Regions from separate parts of the Streptomyces sp. NBC_00448 genome, predicted to be linked through region 2. Evidence: riboswitches for the same ligand, from Rfam matches in the RefSeq annotation. Region 2 holds a riboswitch; each other region holds the start of a gene.
The links. A riboswitch is a leader RNA that binds a small molecule or an ion and turns the genes downstream of it on or off. The one in region 2 is predicted to bind cobalamin.
Positions count from the first base shown of each region.

Region 1: linked by a shared signal. The riboswitch ahead of OG370_RS08740 (ABC transporter substrate-binding protein) and the one ahead of OG370_RS32705 (HoxN/HupN/NixA family nickel/cobalt transporter) in region 2 are both predicted to bind cobalamin.
Region 3: linked by a shared signal. The riboswitch ahead of OG370_RS09780 (cobalamin biosynthesis protein) and the one ahead of OG370_RS32705 (HoxN/HupN/NixA family nickel/cobalt transporter) in region 2 are both predicted to bind cobalamin.

Region 1 is NZ_CP107913.1:2,063,658-2,069,081, reverse strand. Features, by position in the region: gene OG370_RS08755 ((2Fe-2S) ferredoxin domain-containing protein) at 1-384, opposite strand, end outside; gene OG370_RS08750 (ABC transporter ATP-binding protein) at 381-1,196, opposite strand; gene OG370_RS08745 (FecCD family ABC transporter permease) at 1,193-2,314, opposite strand; gene OG370_RS08740 (ABC transporter substrate-binding protein) at 2,311-3,408, opposite strand; cobalamin riboswitch at 3,428-3,631, opposite strand; gene OG370_RS08735 (G1 family glutamic endopeptidase) at 4,146-4,853, opposite strand; gene OG370_RS08730 (NAD-dependent epimerase/dehydratase family protein) at 5,178-5,424, opposite strand, start outside.
Region 2 is NZ_CP107913.1:7,598,523-7,603,946, forward strand. Features, by position in the region: partial or broken gene OG370_RS32695 (NF041680 family putative transposase) at 1-1,015, shown strand, start outside; gene OG370_RS32700 (transposase) at 1,014-1,601, opposite strand; gene OG370_RS32705 (HoxN/HupN/NixA family nickel/cobalt transporter) at 1,567-2,724, opposite strand; cobalamin riboswitch at 2,759-2,954, opposite strand; gene OG370_RS32710 (hypothetical protein) at 3,099-3,788, shown strand; gene OG370_RS32715 (sigma-70 family RNA polymerase sigma factor) at 4,078-4,695, shown strand; gene OG370_RS32720 (copper chaperone PCu(A)C) at 5,424-5,424, shown strand, end outside.
Region 3 is NZ_CP107913.1:2,283,820-2,289,243, reverse strand. Features, by position in the region: gene OG370_RS09790 (putative cobaltochelatase) at 1-367, opposite strand, end outside; gene OG370_RS09785 (cobyric acid synthase) at 462-1,967, opposite strand; gene OG370_RS09780 (cobalamin biosynthesis protein) at 1,964-2,941, opposite strand; cobalamin riboswitch at 3,044-3,174, opposite strand; gene OG370_RS09775 (hypothetical protein) at 3,568-3,780, opposite strand; gene OG370_RS09770 (inorganic phosphate transporter) at 3,792-5,123, opposite strand; gene OG370_RS09765 (NAD(P)/FAD-dependent oxidoreductase) at 5,325-5,424, opposite strand, start outside.

The sequences.
Region 1 (5,424 bases), 5.5 Mb from region 2:
CGTGGAGGTCAGGCCGGGCTCCTCGCCGGTGATCGGCCGGACCGAGGACGCGACGGCGTCCACGGCGTCCGGCCCCTCCGCGAGCCGGGTGGCGACCAGGACGTCCGGCCGGCGCCCGCCGTGCTCGCGCCACCAGTGGGCGGCGACCCGGCGCAGCCAGGACGGGCCGGGGCCCGTGTCACCGCACCGGACCCCGACCAGCACGACCGTTTCGGCCCCCGCGTCGGCCAGCCGGGCCAGCTCGGCCGACAAGGACGGCTCGCCCTGCTGGAGGAACGCGATCGTCGCCCCGGACCGGCGGGCCCGGTCCAGCAGTTCGGCCCGGCGGCCGGCCTCCAGCACGGACATGCCCACCAGGACCAGGGCGCTGCCGTCACCGTTCATGGCGTGGACTCCTCACGCAGCACGCCGTTCCACCGGACGTGCGGCCGGTCGTGGCGGGGATGCCGTTCCACCGTCGCGTCCACCCCGTAGACGCTGCCGATCAGTTCCGCGGTCAGCACCTCGGCCACCGGTCCGTGGGCGACCAGCCGGCCGTCGAGCAGGACGGCGATCTCGTCGCAGTAGGCGGCGGCGAGTTCGAGGTCGTGCAGCGCCGCGACCGTGGTGACGCCCAGCCCGCGCACCGTCTGGAGGAAGCCCAACTGGTGGCGCAGGTCGAGGTGGTTGGTGGGCTCGTCCAGCAGCAGCACCTCGGGCTGCTGCGCCAGGGCCCGCGCGAGCTGGACCCGCTGGCGCTCGCCGCCGGACAGGGACGACCAGCTCCGGTCGAGCAGCCCGCCGACGGCAGCCGCGGTCGCGGCGGCGGCCACCGCGCCGCGCTCGCGGGCCGCCGCCGCGCCCGGCGGCACCGGCCACCGGCCGCGGTGCGGGGTCCGGCCCAGCTCGATCACCTGACGGGCCGTCAGTGGCAGTCCGGTGTCGGCCTGCTGCTCCATGAACGCCAGCCGCCGCGCCCTGTGGCGGGCCGGCAGCGCGTACAGGTCCCCGCCGTCCAGAAGGACGCGGCCCTCGTCGGGCCGGCGCAGGCCCGCCAGGGCCCGCAGCAACGTGGTCTTGCCGGCGCCGTTGGGCCCGAGCAGCCCGGTCAGCCGGCCGGGGGAGAAGCCGAGACCCACGTCCGACAGCAGGGTGGCGGCCCCGGCCCGTACCGCGATCCCCTCGCAGTGCAGCGCGACCGGCCGCCCCGCGGTCACGCCCGTCCTCCCGCCGCGGCCCCGCGCCCCTGCCGCCACAGCAGCCACCCGAAGAACGGCGCGCCGAGGCCGGCGGTGACCACGCCGACCGGGATCTCCCGGTCGGGGAGCACCGACCGCGCCACGACGTCGCTGCCGACCAGCAGCGCGGCGCCCAGCAGCGCGGACACCGGCACCAGGACGGTGTGCCGCGGCCCGCACAGCAGGCGGACGACGTGCGGCACGACCAGGCCGACGAACCCGATGACCCCGGTCTCGGCCACCAGGCACGCGGTCATCAGCGCGGCGGTGCCCACCAGCAGCCAGCGGACGCGTTCCACCGGGACCCCGAAGGAGCGGGCCGCGGTCTCCCCGAAGGCGAACGCGTCCAGGTCCCGGGCCGCCGCGATCATGAACGCCGTGCCGGCGACGGCGACCGCGGCCAGGAACAGCGCGGTGTGCCAGCGCACCCCGGCCACCGAGCCCAGCGTCCACTCCATGACGCCGCGGGCGGCGTCCCGGTCCCCGAGCACCAGCACCACGAACGAGGTGTAGGCGGCGCACATCTGCCCCACCGCGATGCCGGCCAGGACGGTCCTGCTGCCCGGCAGCGCCCACGAACCCGCGCCGGCCAGGGCCATGACCACGGCGGCGGCGAGCAGTGCGCCGGCGAAGGCGGCCGCCGGCAGCGCGAGCGCCGCCGCCGCGCCGGAGGCGCCGACGCCCAGCACCAGCACCGTGACCGCGCCGACCGCGGCACCGTCGGAGATGCCGAGCAGGTACGGATCGGCGAGGTCGTTGCCGGTCAGCGTCTGGAGGACGGCGCCGCAGACCGCGAGCCCGGCGCCGGTGGCGGCGGCGCCGACCACGCGCGGCAGCCGCAACTGCCAGACGATCTGGTCGTCCAGCAGCGTGACGTGGTGGTCGCCCATGCCCAGCCGGCGCAGCACGACATCGGCCACCACCCGCGGCGGTTCGTGCACCGAGCCGACGGCGAGGCCGAGCAGGCACATCGCCACCAGCGCGGCGGCGGCCACGGCGAGGGCCACCGCCGCGCGCCCCGGTCCCGCCGGGCGCGCGGTGAGCGGTTCGGTCGGCTGGTCGGCCGGGCGGCCGGTGGGCGGGTCGGCCGCCGTCACGACGCGGGGTGCAGCTTGGCCAGTCCGGCCGAGACCTGGGAGGCGCCGTCGGCCAGGAGCACGCCCGGCGTCGACTCCGAGAACGGTACGACGACGAACGCCCGCTTGCGGACGGCCGTCAGCCGGCTGAGCACGGGGTCGTGCTCCAGGTAGGCGATCTTCGACTTCGCGGTGTCCCAACCGGCGTCCGCGAGGACGATCGCGTCCGGGTTCGCGGCGGCCACCTTCTCCCAGCTGACGCTCTGCCAGCCGCCCGGCAGCGAGCCGAAGACGTTGTGCGCGCCGACGGCGTCGAGGATGAGCTGCGGTCCGCCGTGGCCGGCACCGACGAAGGGGGTCTTGGTGTCGGAGTCGTACCAGAGCACGTTCAGGCCCCTGCCCGCGCCCTGGGCGGCCAGGCCGGCCAGCGTCTTCTTCTGCCGCTGCTCGATGGCGGTGGCCCGCGCCGTCACCCCGAAGGCCTTGGCGACGTCCGTGAGTTCACCCCAGACCGCCGCGAAGGACGCGGCCGGCACCTGCTTGCTGTCGGCGCAGCCGAACGGCGACAGGTAGGAGGGGATGTGCTCGGCATCCAGCTCGGCCCGGGTGCCGGCGACCTTGTCGGTGAAGGCGCTGGCGTAGGAGGCGTAGAGGAAGTCGGGGTGTGCCGCGAGCAGCTTCTCCTTGGTCGGGTACTCCTTGCTGAGCACCGGAACGGAGTCGTAGGCCGCTTTCCACTGGGCCGGGATCGTGTCGTCGAGGTAGGCGGTGCCCGCCATCCGCGTCTGGAGGCCCAGGGCCAGCGCGACCTCGGTGGCGCCCTCGTTGAGGGTGACCAGGCGCTTCGGGGGTGTGGACACGGCCGTGGTGGCGCCGCAGCTGCGCACGGTCACCGCGGCGGGGTGGCCGGACCCGGTGGAGGTGGCGGGGCCCTTCGCGGCGGGGGCTCCCGTGCAGGCGCCCAGGGCGCCGAGGGCGAGCAGGGCCGTGGTGGAGGCGGCGAGTCGGGCGGCGCGGGCCCGGCGCGGGCGCGGGGCGCGGTCGGGTCTCGGGCGCGCCCGCCGGCGTATGAGCTGATCGATGCGGTGGAACGGGTGCAGCGCGCTGGTCGGCACGTGTTCTCCAAACCCTCGTGGAAGATGTCGCGCCGTGGCCGGTCTCCTGGCTTCCGCGTCAACGCTCCGCGGCCGGCCTTCCCAGGCGACCCGTCTCGGTCCCGCCCAGTGGCCCCGACCGTCTGCACGGTCGGCGAGGGCCGCGCAACTCCGCGGCTACAGTGGCGAGGGCCGCACCGGCTTCTCCACCGGTTTCCCGTGCACCACGGCAAGCGCACGCTACCAAACGCGACAACCCGCCCGACCAGCCGGAGGGTCCCAGGTCAGCGGGACGGGCGGTCGGGCATCGGCCCGGCGGTGGCCTCGACGCGCCGGGGCCCGGTGCCCGCACCGGAAACCGCCCGTCCGGCGCGACCCGGCTTCGCCGTCGCCCGCGAGCTCGACGCCCAGGGTCACCACGTCGTACTCACCGCCCGCGGCCGCGACGCGGCGGAACGGCCCGCGGCCGAACCACGGAGCGACGGACACGCGGGACTCGCCCTGGGCCTGGACCTGTCCGACCCCGCCGGTACGGCGGCAAGCGGCCAACCACCCCGCCCGGGCCTTCGGCCGCCGCGACGCCCTGGTCGACAAGCGCCGCGCCATGCCGAACGTCCGGCCGCTGTCCGGGCCGGACGCGTAGACGGACGCGGTGCACACCCCGCTGGACGTCGCCCCGCGCTCATCCCGCCCGCCGCAGACGCGTCGGGGCCGGACGCGAGCGAACGCGTCCGGCCCCGAGGAGAACTGACGAGACGTCAGCCCGGGATGATCGAGAACGACCCGCCGTTGAGGGCGGTCTCGGTGTACGGGCCGCTGTCGATGGCCTGCGGGTTGTAGGCGTCGAACGACTGGCCGTCGACGGTGATGCCGCTGAAGTCCTGCTCGTTGAAGGACGGGTAGCTGCCGGTGGGCGACTCGATCACGGCCTCCGCGCTCGCGTCGGACGCGTTGAGCGAGGACTGCGTGGTCTTCGACCAGCCCTTGGTGGTGTCGGCCAGCTTCAGGCTGTAGGAGCCGCCGCCGTTGTCGACCACGCTGGCGGTGAACACGTCGCCGGCGTCCACCGGTTCGTTGTAGTACACGGGCGAGGCCGGGTACATCTCGTACCAGCCCGAGTACTCGGGGCCGCCGCTGGAGCAGTCCACCTGGACGCCGGTCTGCTCGACGGTCTGCGAGCCGTAGCCGTCGATGCCTATCCACGGCGCGTACAGGTCGTTCGAGGAGTTGCAGGTGACCTGGGGCATCGTCCACGAGCCGGAGATGCTGGTGAACGAGCCCTGGGCGATGTAGCCGCCCCAGTTGCTGTCGCCGGAGAAGCCGTGCAGCGGCTGGGCGAAGTGGTGGGCGCCGAACTCGACGCTGGGGGCGGCGGCGCCGGCGGGACCGGCGAGGGAGGCGCAGGACAGGGCGAGCAGCGCGGCGGCGGCGGCCCTGGTGGGGGCTGCGGTGCGGAACTTGTGCATCCGGTGAACTCCAAAGGTGTGGGAGTTGCGAGGGTGGTGGGGGGAGTCGGCCTGCCGTCCGTGGCCCGTCTGGTTGTGGGGGAGGCTGGCCGACCAGGCCGGTGTAGTGATGCTGGCGCCGGGGGCGGGTGGCGTGGAAGGCCCCGGCTGTTACCGGATGGCGCAATGGCGTGAACATGACAACACTCGGAGTGGTGACAGACCTCGGCGGTGAAAGCGCCTGGCCCCAGCGGGAGTTCGGGCCCGGGACGGCCCGGGGACGGACGCCGGCCGCCCGCGGCCAGGAGACCGCGGGCGGGTGGGGGTCACGGATATGACGGCCGGTCAGCGGTAGTAGCAGCCGCTGTCGAGGTCCTCGATCAGGGTGGGGCCGTCGGGCGTCCAGCCGAGCAGCGTCCGCGTGACGTCGCTGCCCGCGGCCATGTCCGTTCCGTAGAACTTGGTGAGCCAGCCGAAGTGCTCGGCCGCTTCGCCGGCCGGGACGGAGGCGACGGGCAGGCCCAGGCACCGTCCGACGGCTTCGGCGATCCGCCGGGTCGGGATGCCGGTCTCGGCGGCGGCGTGCAGGGTG
Region 2 (5,424 bases):
CCCCGACCGGCTGTTCTGCCACGTCTACGGACGCGGCCGCGGCAAGGACCAGTTCATCCCCGGCTGGCCCTACTCCTTCGTCGCAGCTCTGGAGTCCGGCCGCACCTCCTGGTGCCGGCTGCTGGAGGCGGCCCGGCTGGGCCCGGCTGACGACGCCGCAGCCGTCACCGCCGCCCAACTACGCGACGTCGTCGAGCAATTGATCACGGCGGGACACTGGATCGAGGGCGACCCCGAGCTGCTGGTCGTCGCTGACGCCGGCTACGACCTGGCCCGTCTGGCCTTCCTGCTCGCCGATCTGCCCGTGGAGGTATGCGGCAGGCTCCGCTCGGACCGCGTCCTGGCCCGTGACCCCGCCCCGCACAACGCGGCCCCCCGGCCGGGCCGCCCGCACAACGCGGCCCCCCGGCCGGGCCGCCCGCGCATGCACGGCGCCCCGTTCGCCCTGGCCAGACCCACCACCTGGGGAGACCCGCAGACCGAGACCCGAACCGACACCACCCGCTACGGCACCGCGACCGCCCGGGCATGGGACCGGCTCCACCCCCGGCTCACCCGCCGCTCGGCCTGGATCACCGACCAGAACGTCGAACTCCCCGTCCTGCACGGCCTCGTGATCCGCCTCACCGTCGAGCACCTGCCCGGCGGACGGGATCCCGACCCGGTGTGGCTGTGGTCCTCACGCCCCGGGGCCGCCCCCTCCCACGTCGACCAACTGTGGCGGTCCTACCTGCGCAGATTCGACCTGGAACACACCTTCCGCCTGATGAAGCAGACACTGGGCTGGACCGTGCCCAAGCTCCGGGACCCGACCAGCGCGGACCTGTGGACGATGTTGATCATCGCCGCACACACCCAGCTATGGCTCGCCCGACCAGCCGCGACGGACCTGCGCCGCCCATGGGAACGCCCACTACCTCCACACAAGTTGACGCCCGCCCGGGTGCGGCGAGGGTTTCGCAACATCCGCGCGACGACAGCGAGGCTGTCGCACGGCTCCTGCCCGGTGAAGGTCAAGAGTGCTTCTTGGGCGTGTGATTGATGAGCTTGTTGAGGTTGTGCACCGTGCCGAGGAGCTTGATCTCGGCGTCCACCGCCTGGCGGCCGCGGTAGTTGAGGTGTCGTCCGAAGCGTTGGAAGATCTGGGCGAATCCCGGCTCGACCAGGGCACTGCGTTGACGGTACTGGGCCCGTCCTGTGGGGGTGGCGAGGCGGGCCGCCATGTCCTGCTGGCCGGCAGGGGCCTGCTGACGTTTCGCGGGAAATCCTGCCTGGTCGGCATCGCTGGTGACCGAGACCAGTAGCGGGAGGTTGGCGAGGGCCTCGAAGGACGCGGCAGAAGCGTACCCGCTGTCGGCGAGCCAGAGTTGGATGTCGCCGGGGAGTCGTGCGGCCTGGTGATTGTGCTGGGTCTTCTTCACCATCGGAACGAGGGCCGTCCTGTCCGAGGGATTGTCGTGCGCTTCAATGGCCAGCAGCAATTGACGGCGGTTGCCTCGGCTCGCCGTGGGCGCGGCCAGGGAACAGGGCGAGCTCGTCGTCTTTGAGGACGGTGGGCGGGTGTGATCAAGGTGCCGTGCCGGCTCCTCCGGCGCCGCCACGCGCCGCTCCTCCCCAGCGGTGTTCGACCTTCGCCAGTCGCCAGTAGGTCAGGGCACAGCCCCAGACGACGACGAAGAGGCCGACGATGATGTAGCCCACGTTGTCGAGGTTGATGGCGGCGATCCAGTCGGTGAGGGAGTTCTTGAAGCCGGCGTTGTCGTGGAGGACGCCGACGAGTTCGATGGTGCCGATGACGAAGGCGACGGCGATGGACAGGCCGGTGATGGTGAGGTTGTAGTAGACCTTGCGGACCGGATTGGAGAACGCCCAGTGGTAGGCGAAGTTCATGAAGGTGCCGTCGAGGGTGTCGAACAGGCTCATGCCGGCGGCGAACAGCAGCGGCAGGCAGAGGACCGCGTACCAGGGCAGGCCGGCGGCGGCTCCGGAGCCGGCCATGACCATGAGGGCGACCTCGGTGGCGGTGTCGAAGCCGAGGCCGAACAGCACGCCGATCGGGTACATCTGGCCGGGGTGGCGGACCGACTTGGTGAGGCGGCCGAGCAGGCGGTTCATGAAGCCCCGGTTGTCCAGGTGCTTCTCGAGTTCGTGCTCGTCGAAGTTGCCGGCGCGCATCTCCTTGAAGACGCGGTAGATGCCGACCAGGGCGACAAGGTTGAGGGCGGCGATGAGGTAGAGGAAGGTCCCCGACACGCTGGTGCCGATGACACCGAGGGTGATGTGGGCGTCGGAGTTCTCGTTCAAGAGGGTGCCGGCGATCTTGGCGCCGCCCGCGATCAGGCTCGCCATGGCGATGACGATGCTGGAGTGGCCGAGGGCGAACCAGAAGCCGACTGAGACCGGCCGCTGCCCGTCGGCCATCAACTTGCGGGTGGTGTTGTCGATCGCCGCGATGTGGTCCGCGTCGAACGCGTGGCGCATGCCGAGGGTGTAGGCGGTGACGCCGAGGCCGACGCCGAACGCCTGCTTGCCGACGGTGTAGTGGTGCGGCGCGACCATCGTCACCAGGATGGCGAAGGCCACGACGTGCAGGAGGACGATAGCGGCCAACAGGACGCCGGTGCGTATCCAGTCGGCGCGTTCGAAGCGGCGGACGACGGGCCCGGGGGAGGCCGCCCCCACGGGCGTTCCGGCCGGCAGGGACGGGTTTTCGGGCAGCGTCATGGCGGGGGCAGCCTCTCCAGCACCTCGTGGACAGTTCGTCGTGCGTGCCGTGGCCGGTCTCCTGGCTTACGGGTCCGACGCCGTCGTGCTCCGCCTTCCCGGTCGCCGAAGCGGCCAGTGGCGTCCATCCCGTCCGGGGCGGAACGAGCACGATGACTTCCCGATCACAGTGGCGAGGGCCGCGTCGGCGTCACACCGACTTCCCGAGCACCACGGCCGGGTCAGCGTAGATGCGCACGTCTGACAATTGCAATGGGGTCGCAGGAAGGGTGGGAGGCCCGGCGGCTGGACTGCCGTGGGCCGACGGATTTGTCGGACGGCGCGGTGCTTGCCCCAGTGGCGTCATGTGGCCGGCCTGCTGGCACGATGTCGGTATGGCTCGCATGCCCACTCTCCGCGTCCTGCGCTCGGCCGTGTTCGCGGCCGTGTGCACGGCGGTGAGCGGGCTCGGGCACGCGATGATGTCCGGCACCGGCGTGCCGGTGTGGGCGCTGCTGTACGCGTTCGCCGGAGTCACCGCCATGGCGTGGTGGGCCACTGGGAAGCAGCGTGGTGCGCGGGTCATCCTCGGCGGTAGCGTGGCCACTCAACTCGCGCTGCACTGCGTCTTCATGCTCGGGCAGTTGGTTGTCGGCGCTTCGGCGACGGCGGTATCGGACCCGGCGATGCCCGCCACGGGTATGGGCGGTATGGCGTCCATGGCATCCATGCCGGGTATGGCGGGTTCAGCCACCGGTTCCGGTGCCATGGGGTCCACGGTGGGACCGGGCGGCGGTATGGACATGCACGAGTGGTCCCTGGGGATGCTCATGCTGCACGCCGCCGTCGCGCTGGTGTGCGGCCTGTGGATGTGGCGGGGCGAGGTCGCCCTCTACCGGATGGTCCGCTCGCTGGCGTGGGTGCTGGCTGCCCCGCTGCGGTACGTCCTTGCGGTGTGCGGCGTTGTGCTGCCGCCTGTGCCCGGCGTTCGTGCGGACGGGCCCCCTCGGCTTCGGCCCGCGGAAGGGATTCTGCGGCATGCCGTGGTGCGGCGTGGGCCGCCGTCTCTCGTCGTCCAGATCTGACAGGCGCCCGCCATCTGACCGGCTGCTCGGCCGGCTCGACGGGCGCAGCGCCGGTATGCCCTGTCGTCTCCCTCGCCCTCGGGCGCCGCGAGGCCGCGCGGAGCGTGCCGGACTCTGATCCCGTCGGCCCGCCGGGCAACACGCCTGTTCCGTAAGCGTGTTCGCGCATACGTCACCGCGTGTTACGTCCCGCGCTCGTAGCAGCGTCGAGGACACGTGGCGGGCTGTCCGTCGGCGGGACCGCGTGCCGTGACACGGCCGGTCCCGCACGAGCGAAGGACCCGAGAAGATGACACCTGCCCGGAAACCCCGGGGCGACCGCTCACCGGTCGCACGCGACGACTCCCAGGTGACTGCCTGGGCCCTGGCCGCGGGCAGCGGCGACAAGGAAGCGATCGAGCACTTCGTGCGGGCCACCCGCGGCGACGTGCGGCGCTTCGTCACCTACCTGACCGCGGACTCCTCGTCAGCCGACGACCTCACCCAGGAGACCTATCTGCGGGCGCTGGCGAGCCTGCCCCGGTTCGCGGGACGCTCCTGCGCCCGCACCTGGCTGCTGTCCATCGCCCGCCGGGTCGTGGTCGACCGCTACCGCTACGACGCGGCCCGGCCCCAGCTGTCAGGTACCGACGACTGGCTGGCGTCCGCCGAGCGCGCGCAACCCGCCCACCCGCCCGGCTTCGACGAGGGCGTCGCACTTCTCGACCTGCTGCACACCGTGGACCGCGTGCGCCGGGAGGCGTTCGTGCTCACCCAACTGCTGGGACTGCCGTACGCCGACGCCGCCGCCCGCACCGGCTGCCCGGTGGGCACGGTCCGTTCACGCGTGGCACGGGCCCGCGCGGATGTCCACGCGCTGCTGGTCGCGGCCGACGAACCGGAGGAGGCGATAGCCGTGGCGGCCTGACCGCCTCGTGGGTCTGGAGCATCGGGCGGGCCGCCGGCCGGCGGCCCGCCCTTTTCATCCCGCCTGCACCCCTTTACCCGCAGGTCCACCCGACCGGTTCTCTTCCGACGCCCGGAGCCGGCCCGGACAACCGATTGACGAGAGGCGGCCCAGGCCGTGACATTGGCCCAGCACATACATCCCTCAGCAGAGGTTCCCTGGACGAGGAGGCTCGCTCGGCGCGCTTTACCGAGCGCGGGTGCGGAGTGGTCCCGGGGCGCGGTCGGGTACCACCGGTGATCCGCTGCCTCCGTCGACTGCTCTCCCGTCGGGCGAGTCGCCCGAGCCAGGGGCCGCCCCCCTGGCCGTGGGAGGAGCCGGTCAGGACCGGTCGGACCCGTGACGGGCAGAGCTGGCTGCTGACGGCTGCCGGCTCTGCGTTGCTGGCCGGCGGGTACGGCTGGCTCGGCGGTCATCTGGCGGGCGGGTTCGGAGCGCTCGTGGGAGCTGCGGTTGGAGCCGCCGTGGCCGTGGCGTTCCACCTGGTTGTCGCGGTGGTGGTCGGCGACCGTGGCCGCCGTTTACGCAGGCGGCGCCAGGGCGGGCGCAGACGATGACGGCGCGGTACCGGGCCGGTGGGGCGCGGCCTTTGTGGTACCGGGCCGAACACACGGCCGTGGAAGTGACCGCTGCGGAATCTCCTGTGAATCGCCGGGAACTCCACCAGGGCGGGGCACGACTACTGGGGGG
Region 3 (5,424 bases), 5.3 Mb from region 2:
CGAACGCCTTCACCCCCTCGGCGAGGGCCCGTTCGATGTCGAGCGCGCCGACCAGCCGGTCCTCCGAGGCGCCCACCGGCAACTCGACCAGCCGCGCGGGGCGCTGTACCCCTTCCTCGTCCACCGGGTGCGGCCCGTCCGGGCAGTCCGGGTCCGGGGCGGCGGGGGCGCAGCTGAACCGGCAGCCGGGAACCACCGCGAGATCGGGCAGCAGCGAGGCGAGCGCGCGGACGGTCGTGGTTTTGGCCGTCCCCTTCTCGCCTCGGACGAGGATGCCACCCACTGATGGGTTGATCGCGTTGAGCAGCAGCCCCAACCGTAGATCCTCCTGGCCGACGATCGCCGAGAACGGATAGGGAATGCTCATGAAGTGGTCACTCCTTCGAGTGAGAAGACGTTCGATCGGTCGGAGGTGGGCTCGCACCCACCCTGCTGTGACGCGTGGGCGGGGGTGAACGCGGTCACGGCGCCCCCGGCGGCAGGAACGGCAGGCCGTCCGGCGGGCCCTGCTCGATCAGCCGCAGCAGCGCGCCGGTGTCGGCGTGCTCCTCGATCAGATCGGCCAACCGCTCCAACTGGCCTTCCCGCAGCGCCTCGAAGCGGGTGTCCGGGGCCGGCACGAACCGCCGCCCGGCCGCCGCGGCCACCCGCGTGAGGAACGCCCGCCGGAAGCCGTCGCTCTCCAGCGAGCCGTGCCAGTGCGTGCCCCACACCGCGCCGACCCGGCAGCCGTCGAGGAACGGCTCGTCGCCGCCCAGGAGTTCGGCCACCCCGTGGTGGATCTCGTAGCCGCGCACCGGCTCGCCGTACTGCGTGCCCTCCGGGCGGGCGAGGGTCTTCTCGCGGGCGAAGCGGACCCGGGCCGGCAGCAGGCCGAGGCCCGCGACCGTACCGGCCTTCGACTCCACGTCGTCCTCGATGCGTTCGGCGAGGAGTTGGAAGCCGCCGCAGACGCCGAGCACGGGGCGGCCCTCGGCGGCACGCCGGCGGACCGCGTCGGCCAGGCCCCGTTCGCGCAGCCAGGCCAGCGCGCGGACGGTGCCGCGGGTGCCGGGCAGCACCACCAGGTCGGCGTCGGCGAGTTCGTCCGGGCGATCCACGAACCGCACCACCACACCGGGCTCGGCGGCGAGCGCGTCGAGGTCGGTGAAGTTCGACATCAGTGGAAGCGCGGCCACCGCCACCCGCAACACCTCGTCGCCGTACGGCGCTTCGACCGCGGACTCGCGCACGGCTCCGCGCAGCGACACCCGCAGCCCGTCCTCCTCGTCGATGCCCAGGCCGTGGGCGAAGGGGAGCACGCCGAGGGTGGGGCGGCCGGTGAGGCCGCGCAGCATGTCCAGGCCCGGCTGGAGCAGGGACACGTCGCCGCGGAACTTGTTCACCAGGTACCCCGCGACCAGTCGCTGGTCCTCCGGCGCGAGCAGCGCCGTCGTGCCGTAGAACGACGCGAAGACGCCGCCGCGGTCGATGTCGCCGACCACCATCACCGGCAGCCCGGCGCTCCTGGCCACGGCCATGTTGACGATGTCGGTGCGGCGCAGGTTGATCTCGGCGGGGCTGCCCGCGCCCTCGCAGATCACGGCGTCATGGCCGCGGCCCAGCTCCTCCAGGCACTCCACCACGGTGCCCAGCAACTCGGCCTGCCGGCCGCCGTGGTAGCCGCGGGCGCTCAGCTCGCCGACCGGCTTGCCCAGCACCACCACCTGGCTGCTGTGTTCGCCGCCGGGCTTGAGCAGCACCGGGTTCATCAGCGCCGACGGCTCCACCCGGGCGGCCTGCGCCTGCATCGCCTGCGCCCGGCCGATCTCGGCGCCCTCCCGGGTGACGTACGAGTTGAGCGACATGTTCTGGCCCTTGAACGGCGCGACCCGCAGGCCCTGCCGGGTCAGCCACCGGCAGATCCCGGCGGTCACCACGCTCTTGCCGGTGTCCGAGCCGGTCCCGGCGACCAGCAACCCCTTCACGCCGTGCCTCCCTCGGTCGTGGCCGCGGGCGCCGCCCGGCGCGCTCCGCGTGCCGCCGACAGCAGCACCGACGCGCCCAGCGCCAGCGCGCCGACCCGGCGGGACAGCCGGACCGCGCGCCGGATGTCGGCCGGCGCGGGCGGGCGGAACCCGGCGCCCAGCACCGGGCGGTGCTCGGTGCGGCCGCCGTACGACAGGGTGCCGCCCAGCCGCAGCCGCAGCGCCCCCGCGAATGCGGCCTCGACCGGGCCCGCGTTGGGCGAGGGGTGGCGCGGCCCGTCGCGCCTCGCGGTGGCCAGTGCGGTCCGCGGATACGGTCCGGCCAGCGCGGCGAGCCCGGCGGTGAGCCGGGCGCCCGGGTAGCCGACGGCGTCGTCCAGCCGCGCGGCGGCCCACCCGAACCGCAGGTGGCGCGGGGAGCGGTGGCCGACCATCGCGTCCAGGGTGTTGGCGGCGCGGAAGCCGACCAGCCCGGGCACACCGGCCAGGCCGCCCCACACGAGCGCGCCGACCACCGCGTCCGAGGTGTTCTCCGCGACCGACTCCACGACCGCGCGGGCGATCGCGTCGGCGTCCAGCGCGGCCGGGTCCCGCCCGCACAGGTGCGGCAGCCGGGCGCGGGCGGCGGCCACGTCCCCCGCCTCCAGCGCCGCGCCGATGGTGCGGGCCTCCCGTGCGAGCGAGGTGCCGCCGAGTACGGACCAGGTGGTGGCGGCGGTCAGCGCTACGGACAGCGCAGGGCGGCCGCGCACCGCCCGCTCCGTCAGCGCGGCGGCGGCCACGGCGCCGCCGACGCACAGCGCCGCGTACGCGGTTCCGGTGCCTCGGTCGTCGCGCCACAGCCGCTTCTCCAGGGCCCCCGCGGCCCGCCCGAACCCGGCCACCGGGTGGCCGCGGCGCGGGTCGCCGATCAGGAGGTCGCCGAGGAAGCCGAGCGTGGCGCCGTATGCGAAGGCGCGGTCGGCACGGGTCATGTCCGGGTCGTCTCGGCGGCCGAACGGCCGGCGGCCTGCGTGCAGGGCATCGCGAAGTCCTCACTCAGGGTCCGCGCCCTGGCTCGACGTGACCGGCGGTGAGAGTCTCCTGGCTCCCGGATCTACGCACTCCCGGGCCTTCCAGCCGGGCGAACCGGCCGTGACCTACAGGGTCGGGAGTGCACTCCCCGGTGACAGTGGCGGGACCGCGTCGGATTCGCACCGACTTCCTCTCCTGCCGCCGTATGGCTCCCGGCAGTTCACCACGCCCGCGGAAAGCCCGTCAACCGACCCCCCGAGTGCCCCTGCCTGCGGATTCAGGGACCACCTCCCGGTGGCGGGCTGCCCGCGCCGTTCTCCCCCAGAGCTTCGGCTGGGAGGTACCCCCACGCGGCCCTTGGGTAGCTGCGGCTTCCTCCGCGAAAAGAGCGCCACAAACCCAGGCGAGGCTCTGGGCGGAGAACTCCGCGAGCAGCAGGCCACCGGCCTGCGCGTCCCCGAAGGGGCGCGGGGAACTGCGCGACAAGCCACCGTGGACCGCGAGATGAACGTCGACCGCAAGGGGCAGGGCCTGGGGGCGCCAGGGGAGGGAGCCGCACTCACGTAGGGCGCGGCCCCCCGCAGGGCTACCCGGCGATGAGGTGGATTCCGTAGGCGACGGCGGCAGCACATGCGGCGAAACAGACATACGCACCGGTGCGGGTGAGCACCGCGGTGCCGCCGGTACCGCCCCGCCGGGACAACCCGACGATCCCGAGCGTGAAGACGCCCACGAGGCCGACCGTGGACAGGAGGGTGACGGCGAAGACCGTGCCGAGCGCGTGCCAGTCGATGCTCATGACGTGCCCTTTCAGACCGTGGTGGGAGTGGAGGCGGCAGGCGGCACGACGGCGGGGATCACCGGGCCGGCGGGCGGCACGTCGGGGGAGGGGGTGTGCGCGGGAGGCGCGGGAACGGCGGGAGCCGCCGTGGTGTCGGCGACGGTCACCGGGACGATCTGGACGGCCGGTACGGCCGGGGCGGATATGGGGGCGGGCGCCTCCGCGGCCGCAGCCTCCTGCGTCGTGGCCACCGCACCCACGGGCTCGTTGACGTTCGCGTGCGTGACCGGCTTGCGGCGGGCCGCCGTACGGACCACCACGCACACCGCGAGGCCGAGCACCCCGACCGTGGTGACACCCCAGGTGCCGCGGTCGGCGAGGTAGGCGGCGCCGCCCGCGACCAGGCCGGCCGCCGGCAGGGTCAGCCCCCAGGCGGCGACCATCCGCCCGGCGGTGCCCCAGCGGACCACCGCCCCGGTGCGGCCGAGCCCGGCGCCCAGTACCGACCCGGTGCAGACCTGGGTGGTGGACAGCGCGAAGCCGAGGTGGGAGGAGGCGAGGATGGTCGCCGCGGCGCCGGTCTGCGCCGCGAAACCCTGCTGCGGCTGGATGTCGGTGATGCCGCGGCCGACGGTGCGGATGATCCGCCAGCCGCCGATGTAGGTGCCGAGCGCTATGGCGGTGCCGGCGGAGCAGATGACCCACAGCGGCGGGTTGGAGCCGGGGGCCAGCGAGCCGCCGGCGATGAGCGTGAGGGTGATGACGCCCATGGTCTTCTGGGCGTCGTTGGTGCCGTGCGCGAGCGAGACGAGCCCGGCGGAGGCGATCTGCCCGGCCCGGTAGCCGCGCGAGGTGGCTGCGGGATCGGCGTTACGGCCGAGCCGGTAGGTGAGCCGGGTGGCGAGCATCGAGGCGAGTCCGGCCACGACGGGCGCGGCGACCGCCGGGATGATCACCTTGGTGACGACCGCGTCACCATTGACGCCGTGGGCGCCGACCGAGACGAGGGTGGCGCCGATCAGTCCGCCGAAGAGGGCGTGCGAGGAGCTGGAGGGGAGCCCGGCCAGCCAGGTCACCAGGTTCCACACGATCGCGCCGACCAGCGCGGCGAAGATCATCGCGGGTCTGATTCCGGCCGACTCGTCGACGATCCCGCCGGAGATCGTCTTGGCGACCTCCACCGACAGGAAGGCGCCGACCAGGTTGAGTACGGCTGACATTCCCACCGCGACGCGGGGGCCGAGCGCACCGGTCGAGATGGTGGTGGCCATCGCGTTGGCGGTGTCGTGGAAGCCGTTGGTGAAGTCGAAGACGAGAGCGGTGGCGATCACGAGTCCGATCAGGAGCGTGATGTGTTCCATGGGCCCAGCAATCGTTCGGTCGGGCAGGGGCGAGGCGAACGTACGGATCATTCATGAACGGAAGGTGAACTCGCGGCGGACTCGCGGTGCCGACATGAATCATCGGTGAACGGAGGGGGATCGGGAAGAGGTCGGCGCAGATACGCACAGCTTCACCCCAGCTCGTCCTGCGATCCCTTACCGCAGCGAAGCGAGCCTCGATCAGTGCCCGGACAGCCGGTCCGCCCAGCGCGCCACCGGGTCCGTGGCGGCGCTGCGCCCCCGCGCCTCGCGCCGGTCCGCACCACGGTAGGCCGCGTAG